DNA from 3 places in the Exiguobacterium sp. HSB13 genome. Region 1 is predicted to be linked to each of the others. Evidence: a T-box and tRNA genes for the amino acid it is inferred to sense, from the RefSeq annotation. Region 1 holds a T-box; the other regions hold tRNA genes.
What was found. The T-box of region 1 lies ahead of ACZGCQ_RS08380 (valine--tRNA ligase). A T-box ahead of a tRNA ligase gene usually reads a tRNA of that ligase, here a tRNA-Val.

Region 1 (4,280 bases):
GTTGCCAGATTTCTTCCGTGATGAACGGCATGAATGGATGCATCAGACGCATGATCCGGTCGAGCGTATAGGCAAGAACCGAACGCGTCGTCTGTTTCGCTGCTTCATCTTCCCCGTTGAGTGGTAATTTTGCCATCTCAATGTACCAGTTACAGAAGTCTTCCCAGATGAAGTGATAGAGAATACGTCCTGCTTCACCAAACTCATATTTATCCGACAGACGTGTTACATCGTCGATTGTCGTCTGTAAGCGTGTCAAGATCCATTTATCTGCGAGTGACTTCTCGCCTGTCAAATCGATCTGATCAAACGTTAGACCATCCATGTTCATCAGGGCAAAACGGCTTGCGTTCCACAGTTTATTCGAGAAGTTCCATGTTGCTTCGATCTTTTCCCAGTAGAAACGAAGATCGTTCCCTGGCGTCGATCCTGTCGTTAAGAACCACCGGAGTGAATCGGCACCATACTTCTCAATGACATCCATCGGGTCGATTCCGTTCCCGAGGGATTTCGACATCTTGCGTCCTTCCGAATCACGAATTAATCCGTGGATCAAGACGTCTTGGAATGGACGTTGTCCTGTGAATTCGTACGATTGGAAGATCATCCGTGATACCCAAAAGGCGATGATGTCGTAACCCGTAACGAGTGTCGACGTCGGGAAGTATTTTTGATAATCCGCTGCGTCCGTATTCGGCCACCCCATTGTTGAGAACGGCCAAAGCGCTGACGAGAACCATGTATCGAGAACATCGTTGTCTTGCTCCCAGTTCTCGAGGTCGGCTGGTGCTTCCTTACCAACATAAACTTCGCCTGTTTCTTTATGGTACCAAGCTGGAATCCGGTGTCCCCACCAGAGTTGACGACTGACACACCAGTCACGGATGTTTTCCATCCAGCGTACGTACGTGTTTTCAAAGCGTTGTGGAACGAAGTTGACCTTGTCTGGTCCTTGTTGCTCCTCGAGTGCTTTTTGCGCGAGTGGTTCCATTTTAACGAACCATTGGAGTGAGAGATACGGCTCAACGATCGCGTCTGAACGCTCCGAGTGACCGACAGAGTGCAAGTGTGGCTCAATTTTAATCAAAACACCTTCTGCTTTTAAATCTTCAACAATCTGCTTACGGCATTCGAAACGATCCATACCTTCGTATTTTCCTGCGTTCTCGTTCATCGTTCCATCTTCATTCATGACGAGGACACGTGGTAACTCGTGACGGTTACCTACTTCGAAGTCGTTCGGATCGTGGGCTGGCGTAATCTTAACGACACCTGTACCGAACTCCATATCGACATAATCATCGGCAACGATCGGAATCTCGCGACCAACGATTGGTAACGTGATTGTTTTTCCGACGAGGTGAGCGTAACGCTCATCCTTCGGGTTTACGGCAATCGCTGTATCACCGAGCATCGTCTCCGGACGTGTCGTCGCTAGTTCAACGTGACCTGAACCGTCCGTTAGTGGATAGCTGAAGTGATAGAACGCACCTTCGATATCCTTGTAGATGACTTCGATATCCGAGATCGCTGTTTTTGTCGCCGGGTCCCAGTTGACGATGTATTCGCCGCGGTAAATCAAGCCTTTTTCGTAAAGTTTCACGAAGACTTCTTGAACGGCTTCCGACAATCCTTCGTCGAGCGTGAAACGCTCACGTGAGTAATCGAGTCCAAGACCAAGTTTTGCCCATTGTGCACGAATTGTTGATGCGTACTCTTCTTTCCATGCCCATGATTGCTCGAGGAATTTCTCGCGCCCCATTTCAAGACGTGATTGTCCTTCTGCCCGCAGTTTTTGTTCGACTTTTGCTTGTGTCGCGATACCGGCATGGTCCATTCCTGGTAAATAAAGAACGTCGAATCCTTGCATCCGTTTCATCCGTGTCAACATGTCTTGTAACGTCGTGTCCCACGCGTGACCAAGGTGCAATTTACCGGTGACGTTCGGTGGTGGAATAACGATCGTGTACGGCTCTTTTTCTGGATCCTGATCGGCTTTGAAATAGTCACCTTTCACCCAAAAGTCGTACCATTTTTCTTCCGTTGCCTGCGGATCATACTTCGTTGGCATTGATAATTCCTGCATCCTGATCGCTCCCTTTTTGTCCATAATAAAAACGGCTTCTCTCGTCCTATGCTAAGGACGAAAGAAAGCCGTTGCTTTTTTCCGCGGTACCACCTTAGTTCATCCACAATCGGATGCCCTCGAGCCACGTAACGTGTGGAGGACGGATATCGCTCGTAAGACTCACGATACCAGCTCGTGGGGTGACCTTCCTCCTGTTCGTCCGTCACATCTTTCAGCCAAGGATGTGTTCTCTACGCCGGTACGAATACAGGACTACTCTTCCCGTCATCGCTGTTGCCATTTTCTTCTTTACTTATTTTAGCCGAGACTTCAAGCAATCGTCAAGAACTGCTTAACGACCAAATTCGACTTGAAGTTCCTTGAACGTCAGTTCGACGGCCTCGATCGTCCGCTCGATGTCTTCGTCCGTATGGGCAATCGACAGGAAAAGACCTTCGAATTGTGACGGTGGTAAGAAGACACCACGCGCCGCCATTTTTTGATAATACGAACGGAACATCTCAAGGTTTGATGTTTTCGCTTTTTCGAAGTTCGTGACGCGTTCATCCGTGAAGAAGACACCAAACATCGCGCCTGCGCGGTTCGTCGTCAGCGGAATGTTGTATTTCGCCGCAGCGTTCAAGTAACCTTCCGACAGACGGCTCGCTTTCCGGTCGAACTCTGCATAGTGTTCTGGTTTCAATTGTGTCAGTGTTGCTAGACCCGCTGCCATCGCGAGTGGGTTCCCGGATAACGTACCCGCTTGATAGATTGGACCTTGTGGTGCGATCTGTTCCATGATGTCCCGACGTCCGCCGTAAGCACCGACCGGCATTCCGCCGCCGATGACTTTGCCGAGACACGTGATGTCTGGTGTGACACCGAAGTGCCCTTGTGCACAGTGGAATCCAACACGGAAACCAGTCATGACTTCGTCAAAGATCAGTAAGGCACCGTTTTCCGCCGTGATTTCCCGTAAGCCTTCGAGGAATCCTGGTTCTGGTGGCACGAAGCCCATGTTCCCAGCAGCCGGTTCGACGATGACACCAGCGATATCGTCGCCGTGTTTTTCAAACGCGATCCGGACAGCGTCCAAATCGTTGTACGGAACCGTCAGCGTCATGCTCGCGATTTGCGCAGGAACTCCTGGTGAATCCGGTAGTCCGAGTGTCGCGACACCTGAACCCGCTTTGATCAAGAGCGAGTCACCGTGACCATGGTAACAGCCTTCGAACTTGAGGATTTTCGTCCGACCTGTGTAGCCGCGTGCGAGACGAAGCGCTGCCATCGTCGCTTCTGTCCCTGAGTTGACCATCCGGACGACTTCGACCGACGGCACCCGACTGATGACGACTTCCGCCATCGCTGATTCGATTTCCGTTGGTGTCCCGTAGCTCCAGCCACGTGTCGCTTGTTCTTGGATCGCAGAAGTGACGATTGGATCGGCATGACCGAGAATCATTGGTCCCCATGACAAGACATAATCGATATACTCTTTTCCGTCGATATCATAGAGCTTTGATCCTTTCGCATGATCTGCGAAAATCGGTGTCATCCCGACCGATTTATAAGCACGGACCGGACTGTTGACACCACCCGGCATGAGCGGGAGTGCCCGCTCGAATGCTTCTTTTGATTTTGAGTTCTGGTTAATTAAGCTCATTTCGACCCCTCCAGGTAACGACAAATGTCTTTTGCGAAATAGGTGATGATTAAATCAGCGCCTGCTCGTTTAAAGCCAAGCATCGTCTCAAGGACGATTCGTTCTTCGTCGATCCAGCCGTTCAAGGCAGCGGCTTTGACCATTGCATACTCACCCGATACGTTATACGCGACGATCGGTAGATCAATTCGCTCGCGCACATCACGAATGATATCCATGAACGCAAGCGCAGGTTTAACGATCATGAAGTCAGCTCCTTGATCGACGTCCGCTGTTGCTTCGCGGAACGCTTCGCGACGGTTTGCTGGATCCATTTGATAACCTTTCCGGTCGCCTTCTCCCGGTGCCGAGTTCGCTGCATCACGGAATGGACCGTAATAAGCAGACGCATATTTAACACCATAGCTCATGACTGGAATATGGCTGAAGCCGTTCTCGTCTAATCCTTGACGAATGGCTGCGACGAATCCGTCCATCATCGATGATGGAGCGATGACGTCGGCACCCGCGCGAGCTTGTGAGATCGCTGTCTTGACGTGAAGCGGTAAT
Region 2 (4,280 bases), on a different contig from region 1:
CTTCTTGCGGAAAAGCCTCTACTTGTGATCCGAGATAAAAGAAAGTGGCACGAGTCTGAAGTTGATCCAATGTTCGAAGTAAGTCCGGTGTTAATGCAGATGGACCATCTTCGAATGTTAAATAGGCGACTTTTTTCGTTACACCATTCCATTTTTCCACGCGTGCTTTTTCCATATTGACGACAGGTACTTCAGTAATGGATTTACCTGTCGTAATGGATTGTTGCTCAGGAGTAAAAACGTATCGGTAAGCGACATATCCTCCAACTCCGAGAAAGACAAGTGTGAGAAGTAAGAAAAAACGTGGGAAAAATTTTCTTTTTTTTGTACGCGGTCGTGGACCGAGTTCGTTAGCGTGGCTTGAGGTAAATGGATCCATCGTTGTCTGTCGCTCCTTTTGTCAAAAAATATCATATACAGATAATGTAACATTCTGACTGTTTCTTTTGTAACAAACAGATGACAAAAAGATGACGATAAATCGATTTTCCTAAAAAACATCGGTTTATTTAGAAACAGTTTGCAAGAAATAAAAAAACAACCACTAATTAAGTGATTGTTTCATGTGTTATTAGTGTTCTGTTACAGCACACTCATCGCATTCCGTTTGATAGGATTCACATTGTTCATCCATCTCTTTTCCGCAATGGGCACACGTCTTGACGGGAAGTTCACGATAGAATGCAGCAGATGCTTCTTGGTAAAGGGGTTGTTCCATGTGTTTTTCCTCCTTCAAAGTATACGCAATGATTTTTATCTTGTTTTCATTGTATTAGTACAGAAGTGTAAAGTCAACAATTGTTTTATAACAGTAAAGGCGTTTGAAGTACTGATAGAGGACAATGAAAAAGAGACATGCTACGATATCTAAGTAATCTGATAATGATAAGGGGGATTTATACATGACACAGGCAACACTTGATACAATGCGTGTCTTAACAGAAAGACGTTCCGTTCGCCATTACGACGAAACGTTCAAGCTTTCAAAACAGGAAGTGGAAGAACTATTAGAATGGACGACAGCGGCGCCGAGTGCTTGGAATCTGCAACACTGGCATTTCACGGTCTTTCATTCGGAAGAAGCGAAGCAGCAACTTGCACCGATTGCTTATAATCAGCCGGCCATCACTTCGGCTTCAGCAGTCATTGCAATCTTAGGTGATCTTCAAGCTAATCGAAACTACAATCCGGTTTATGGTCCGGCAGTAGAAGCAGGTGGCATGACAGAGGATTTGTTCGATTCGATCAAGGCACAAGTAGAGGGCGCTTATCAAAGTGAAGCATACGGTCGCGACGCGGCAATGTCGAATGCGAGTCTTGCTGCGATGCAATTGATGCTTGCGGCAGAAGCACGTGGATTATCAACACTCGCAATGGGCGGATTTGATCATCAACGTTTTGCGGAAACGTTCATCACCGAGTCACGGTATGTACCGGTCATGTTAATTGCTGTTGGTAAAGCGGTCGAAGATGCGAAAAAACGTCCCGCACTACGTTTACCGATCGATCAAGTATCAACATTCCTGTAAGTCATTCAAAATGGAGGAAGTGGGGTTCAATTCCTCCATTTTAATTTTTTTTTTATTTTTTTTCGGAAAAAGACTTGTCAGCCTTTTAGTTTCTTGATATATTAATACATGTCCTAGCAAGTACATAACGTACTGCAAACATGATTCTGTAGCTCAGCTGGGAGAGCGCTACCTTGACAGGGTAGAGGTCGCTGGTTCGAGCCCAGTCAGAATCATACCGAAAGCCCGCTTCTCCTTTATAGGAAAAGCGGGCTTTTTTTATTATTTCTTTATCTCATCCTCTGTGACCCATTTATGATTTTTCACCATCTCTCCACCGTCCGTTGGTTCATAGTTCACCATATAGACAGTCGTTTCTTTTACTTCATCAATCGTCGCTTTAGCTCCATCCATACCTTTCATATGATCCGCTTTGACAGTCGTTTCATCACCAACTTGCAGTGGCTTAGTTGGAACTGGATCGAGTTCTTCTTGAATGACCCATTTATGATTTTTCACCATCTTTCCACCATTGGTCGGTTTGTAACTGATCGCATAGACGACGGTGTCATAAGCACCCGCAATCGTTGCTTTAGCTCCGTCCATACCGTCCATATGATCCGTCGTCAACGTGACGTTGCTTCCTTTCGGATAAGTCGGATCACTGGCTTCCTTTAAACCGGATGGTAGCTTTCCGTCGCTCGAATGCATCATATCTCCATGTGACATATCATGTGAGTCACTATTACTTCCATCGTTATTGGCGTTATTGGCGGATCCACATGCACCGAGCCAAAGCGTAGAACTAAGAGCAAGTACGGTTAACGTCAATGATTTTTTCATATTAAATCCCTCCTGAAGTCGCTAGTCTTCTTTACTATACCCAGCGTATGTGCAAATCGTGTGCAGATAAGGTGACAGTTTCGTTTGCCTGCGTCTATCGCGTTTTTTTTCGCTATACTAAAGTGGAGAGAAAAGGAGGAAACGTCATGCGTCGTATTTCATACTCGGTCGGAGGAATCGTGCTTGCGGCATTTTTAATTTGTGGCAGTGTGTTGTTTGCGACGTTGTATTATCAGTTGTCTCAAACACGAACGCAGGAAGTAGTGGACGGTTTACTGAACCGAGGAAATACCCATCGTGATGTCCTTGTCGATTCCTATGACCAAACGACGATGCGCCATGTCAGCATGATGGAAGCAGATTCATCGTTTACTGTGGTGATCACTGATGCAGATGGAAAACAACTCGAAGCGTCACGACCTTTGTCGAATGAGATGAAAAGTGTGCTAGAGCATACGGATTTTGATTACCGTCAACAAGGAAAAATCGTGACGATGCGTGACTTTTTAATGACGGACAGCCCCATCACCATCGATGGGGAACATCGTGGTCATGTCTTCATGTTCGCTTCTAAAGCAATTGTGGATCACGTACTTGATCCGTTGAAACAGCAATTTTTTCAAGTGGGTCTGCTCGCACTTTTATTGGCAGGTGCGGCAAGCATTTGGGCGACCCGACTCATCTCTCGTCCGTTGATTCAAATGGAAAAAGCGACGGCACGTCTATTGGATGGGGAAGGTGGAGAGTTGCCGATTGATCGACAAGACGAACTGGGACAATTGGCGCGTTCAATTCAGCAATTAAAACAGGATCTCGATTTTTTGAATCGGGAACGATCCGAATTTTTAGCAAGCGTATCTCATGAACTACGCACACCATTGACATATATAAAGGGATACGCGGATATTCTCGAACGCCAAACGTTGACGCCGGATGAGCAACAACGCTACATTACGATCATTCGAGAAGAAAGTCAGCAAATGAATGAATGGATTGAGCAATTATTTTGGCTAGCACGTATTGATGCCAATGCTTTTATGATGGAACGAAAACCTGTTGATGTCGAAGACTTGATTCATCAAGTGATACGATTGATGCGTCCAGACATCGAACAAGAAAATGTTTCGTTCGAGATAGAAGGTGAGCGATTAGAAGTGATGGGTGACGCTCAGCAGCTCCGTCAGATGATCGTGAATATCATTGAAAATGCACGTCGACATACGACGTCGGGAAAAATCATCGTTCGTTATGGTGTCAACGCAGTAGGGGCTTTCATTCAAATCGAAGATACAGGAGAAGGGATCGCTGCAGAATCTTTACCTCATGTAACGAAACGGCTCTACCGAACGGAAGCATCTCGTTCTCGAAAACATGGAGGAACTGGAATCGGACTCTCCATCGTTGAAGCAATTGCACGGACACATGGAGCAGAATTGAACATCAAGAGTCAACTTGGACATGGAACACAAGTGACACTGCAGTGGAAGGAGAAATAAAATGCCGCATGTATTGATCGTAGATGATGAACCGAGAATGCTTGAACTGCTCAAACTGTATATTCAGCCGTATGGGTACACGTGTCAGCTTGTGGATTCTGCGCAGCAAGCTCTTGATCTCTGCCGTCAGCACGTATTCGACCTGATTTTACTAGATGTCATGATGCCGGATATGGATGGCTGGACATGTTGTCGTCTCATTCGAGAACACTCTAACACCCCAATCTTGATGGTTACGGCTCGGAATCAGCGGGAAGACATCATTCGGACACGGGAAGTGGGGGCGAATGATTACGTATCAAAACCGATTCAAGAAGGGGAACTGATCGGGCGAATGGAAGTTTTATTACAGCAACGGTATGATGGACTATTCTATGACCGGGAAGGCTATCGTTGTAGTTACCTCCAACAAAAGATTTTATTAACGAAGACA
Region 3 (4,280 bases), on a different contig from region 1:
AGCTTGCCATACCAACGTTGAAGAGCACCTTCTTTTTCTTCCGCTGGTACCTTCTTGAATGCAAACTTCGCGAGAATCGGTACGATCGTAATCGCAACGAGTAGTGAAGCAAGTAATGAGAAAATAATCGTCAAAGCGAACGGTAAGAAGAACTTACCAGTAATCCCACCGACAAATCCAATCGGTAGGAAGACGACGACGGTCGTCAGCGTCGATGACGTGATTGCTTTTAGAATCTCTTTTGTCGATTGTTCGATGATCTCATCCGTCATACCGGATTCGGATTTTCGGACGCGCCGGAAGATGTTCTCGATGACAACGATACTATCATCGACGACACGACCGACTGCAACAGCCATCCCACCAAGTGTCATGATGTTCAGGGATATATCTTGCCAGTTCAAGAAGATCGCTGCGATGAGTAATGATAATGGAATCGAGACGATGGCGATGATCGTCGCACGGAGGTTCCGTAAGAATAAGAGTACAGCGAGTGATGCGAAGAGTGCACCCAGTAATCCTTCTTTGACGAGTGTCGCAACGGATTCCTCGATATCCTTCGCTGAATCAATCCCAATCGTATAGTCGACTTGATCATCATATTTATTGAGGATCTTCGTGACTTCATCTGCGATTTCGACCGTATTGGCATCTTGTTTTTTCGTGATTGCCATCGATAAGGAATCTTTTAAGTCGTAACGTGTTTTTTCACTTTGTTGCGAGACTGCTTCGATTTTTGCGATATCCTCTAGGCGAATCGGCTCTGCAGGTTCAGCCGTCTGATCTGCAGCTGCTCCACCTGTTGTACTTGGTGGTCCTTGTGTTGCATCTTGTGGTGGACCGCCTGCAGATGACTGACCGTTACTTGCTGAACTAGCTGCACCTGCAGCAGGTGTCAATTGGAGATTTTTTAGTTTATCTAGATTTTCTAGTTTTTCTTCAACGCGAATCGGAATTTTCGAATCGTTTTCTGATAGCTGACCTGATGGGAACGAGACATACTTTCCATTGATTTGTTCCTTGATGCTTGAGAGCGAGAGACCCGCTTCCGTCGCTTTTTCCTTATCGACGGTGATTTGAACGAGATCATCCTTATAGCCACCAACCGACACGCTGTTGATGCCTGGAATCTTATTAAGTTCAGGTTCGATATCTTCCTTTAGAATTTTCTCGATGTCTTTACCATCCTTGCTAAAGAAGGAGATATTATAGATCGGGAACGATCCAAAGGACAGACGATTTAATTTCGTCGTTGCTTCCTCCGGTAGATTCGCATCTTGGATGGCAGCATCGATTTGTTGTTCGACCTTATCCATATCAGTATCGAACGGGAATTCGATGTTTAAGATACCGATACTTTCATAAGAAGAACTTGTTAGCTTGGTAGCCCCTTCAATTCCTTTAAGCGAAGTTTCAAGCTTTGAGACGACTTGTTTATCGACATCGTCAGGTGATGCACCAGGGTAAACCGCTTCGATTGAAATCTGAGGAAACTCGATTTCCGGGAACTGATCGACTTTTAATTGTGAGAAGGAATACACGCCTCCTAAAATCAATAGGATTGCAATGATGAAGACAGCAACCGAGTTCTTCAAACTAAATCGGGTTAAGAAGTTCATATGAACGCTCCTTTCTTTTTATATGTGCTTATTTACATAGTAGAGGACACTCATAGAACCCGCAACTTTAAAACTGTTTTTATTTAAAAAGATCATTTTGAAAAAAGATAATTTTTTTTGTTAAAAAGGCTTTACACTTTTCGATATGCTGCTATAATAAAAACATACCCAGTAACAACACAGCATGATTCTGTAGCTCAGCTGGGAGAGCGCTACCTTGACAGGGTAGAGGTCGCTGGTTCGAGCCCAGTCAGAATCATACCGAAATCGTTCCTTTTCGAAGGAACGATTTTTTTGCGTTAAAAAAACTATTCCCGAAATCAATCAGGAATAGTTGGAAGGGTGGTAAAATGTTTTATTGAATTTCGAGATGAAGATCGCCGCGCTTCGTCCACCCTGCGACAGTCGTCAATCGATAGAAGACGAGCGTCAAGACACCAGGTAGAACGACACCAGTCAAGAAGAAGACAAGGAACGCTTGAGGGCCTTGATTGACGAAGATATTGAGTGGGGCAATCATCGAATTGAGTCCAAGTCCTGCGAGTTCATACGGTACTTTCAAAGAGAGAAGAAGCGTCGCGACAGGAGCTGAAATCATCGCTGCGAGAAACGGTGCAACGACAAGACGTGGATTTTTAACGATATTCGGGAATTGTACTTTAGGTGTTACAAAGAATGAAGCAATCAAACCACCTGGATCCGTCTGACGATATGCCATCAACGTAAAGCCGACGAATTGAGCGGAACAGCCAATGAGTGCAGCGGCACTCGCTACAGGATCAAGTTGCAAAGCGATAGCGAGTGCAGCGGACGAAGCAGGAGACATCAATAAGACACTAAAGATGAGTGCAATAACAAGAGATGTAGCAATAGGAGAAGACTCGACTGAAGCTGTGATCATGGCACTGAATTTTGTAAGGAGTGGTGTCGTGACGGCAGCAGCACCGATTCCGGTCACACCGCCAGCAAGGACAGCGCTCATTGGGATGACCATCATGTCAAATTTCGTTTTTCCAGTCATGCGTTTTCCGACGTATACAGCGACAGCAGCCGCGAGTAATGCACTGATCGGCTGACCGGGTACAAGAACGAGTCCAGAAGCAGTCGATTGAAGGGCGGCACCACCGATCGTCGCTGCGATCATCGCGCTGAACAGCACAAGTGTGTTTCCTCCGAGCTGAAAGGCAATACCGGCACCAAGCGCGGGAGCGAGTAGTACTTTTGCGACACCACCAATCGTCAGTAACATTTGGATATGTAGAAGATTTCCGAGTGTCTCAATCAGAAGTCCGACACCAAGTGTTACAAGAACGGCATTTGCCATTCCAGCTGATACTTTTACCATTCGATCCATCGCATATTCTTTCAACGTTGTCATCCTCTCTCTATCTATCTCTATTTTTTGCCATGAAAAAAGCCTATCCGTTTTTGGGATAGGCGCCACTCATTCTGTGCGGGCGCCTCATTCGATGCATCGAAAGAAGGGCCCAAAAATCATTTCCGCTTCATCATCGGAAAAGTTTTCAGTCCCTCATGCATAGAATAATCAGTCGTCCGGCTTGGTTAAATGGCTGTTGCGTCGGAATCATTCGATCGTGCCCCTCTCTGTGAATTTTTCTAAGCCTAACATGCTCTTGATCAATAATCAATATTTTCTGACAATTTATTTTTCCTGAAATCTGACAGGAATTCACGATATCATCGGGAAATCCTAATGTACCAACAATGGAGGCGTTTACATGAAAGTTATGCTTTTTACAGATATTCACGGCAATGCATCAGCTTTGCGTGCTGTATTGTCCCATCTTGATCAACAAACAGATATCGATGCCGCTTATTGTCTCGGTGATCTTGTCGGTATTGGACCAGAGCATAATGAGGTCATTGATTTATTAAGACAACGGTCTGATATCCAGACGATTTCTGGAAATCATGATGAATGTGTCCTTGCTTTAATCCATGGGGAGACCTATCCCGATAGTTACCGACATGCTAAAGAGCACCATCAATGGATCGCGGATACGTTGACGCAAGAGAATCAAAAGTATTTGGAGCACTTACCACGTATCTTAAATGTTACGCATCAGGAACAAACGATGCACCTGACGCACTATGCTTACGCCGACCAGACGAAGAAGATTGGTGAAGAGCCATTAAAGCAAGCAGTGGATGGAACGAAAGAAAGCTTATCCGTCCTGTTTGCTGGAAGTGAGGCACGGATCATTGGTTTCGGTCATCATCATCCAGCGCAACAAGTCGAGACAGAGCAAACGCTCTTTATTAATCCAGGTGCACTTGGATGTCAGGAAACAGCTGTTGCTCCAGTAGCAATTATCGATTGGGAGAAGGACCAAGTCCGTTCAGAAATCCTGAAGATTTCATATGATGATCGACCATTTCTAGATGTGCTCAATACGACGGAAATGCCGGAACGTGAGTTGATGCGCCGCCTCTTCTTCGGTAGTAGGACATGAAAAAACCTTCATGAAATGTTCATGAAGGAATTCAATCAAGACGATAGTTTTGTCATGACCGAGATAAGACACACGACAATCAGTAACACGATACCAATGTTTCGTTTCAATGGATGGCGTGACCAGTAAAAGAATAGCGCAAGGACAGGGGCCACAAAAAAGGCAACGATGAGACTAATTAATGTTG

Region 2: it encodes a tRNA-Val, which carries the amino acid that the T-box ahead of ACZGCQ_RS08380 (valine--tRNA ligase) is inferred to sense. The anticodon was not compared.
Region 3: it encodes a tRNA-Val, which carries the amino acid that the T-box ahead of ACZGCQ_RS08380 (valine--tRNA ligase) is inferred to sense. The anticodon was not compared.

Annotation. Positions count from the first base shown of each region.
Region 1 covers NZ_JBUZOM010000001.1:1,558,933-1,563,212, forward strand. Annotated here, with positions in the region: gene ACZGCQ_RS08380 (valine--tRNA ligase) at 1-2,086, opposite strand, end outside; T-box leader at 2,137-2,366, opposite strand; gene hemL (glutamate-1-semialdehyde 2,1-aminomutase) at 2,421-3,731, opposite strand; gene hemB (porphobilinogen synthase) at 3,728-4,280, opposite strand, start outside.
Region 2 covers NZ_JBUZOM010000004.1:72,507-76,786, forward strand. Annotated here, with positions in the region: gene ACZGCQ_RS15180 (polysaccharide deacetylase family protein) at 1-379, opposite strand, end outside; gene yhfH (protein YhfH) at 572-718, opposite strand; gene ACZGCQ_RS15190 (nitroreductase family protein) at 903-1,529, shown strand; tRNA gene ACZGCQ_RS15195 (tRNA-Val) at 1,672-1,744, shown strand; gene ACZGCQ_RS15200 (YdhK family protein) at 1,791-2,351, opposite strand; gene ACZGCQ_RS15205 (sensor histidine kinase) at 2,498-3,847, shown strand; gene ACZGCQ_RS15210 (response regulator transcription factor) at 3,849-4,280, shown strand, end outside.
Region 3 covers NZ_JBUZOM010000004.1:82,858-87,137, forward strand. Annotated here, with positions in the region: gene ACZGCQ_RS15240 (efflux RND transporter permease subunit) at 1-1,619, opposite strand, end outside; tRNA gene ACZGCQ_RS15245 (tRNA-Val) at 1,806-1,878, shown strand; gene ACZGCQ_RS15250 (PTS sugar transporter subunit IIC) at 1,975-2,997, opposite strand; gene ACZGCQ_RS15255 (metallophosphoesterase family protein) at 3,359-4,093, shown strand; gene ACZGCQ_RS15260 (hypothetical protein) at 4,129-4,280, opposite strand, start outside.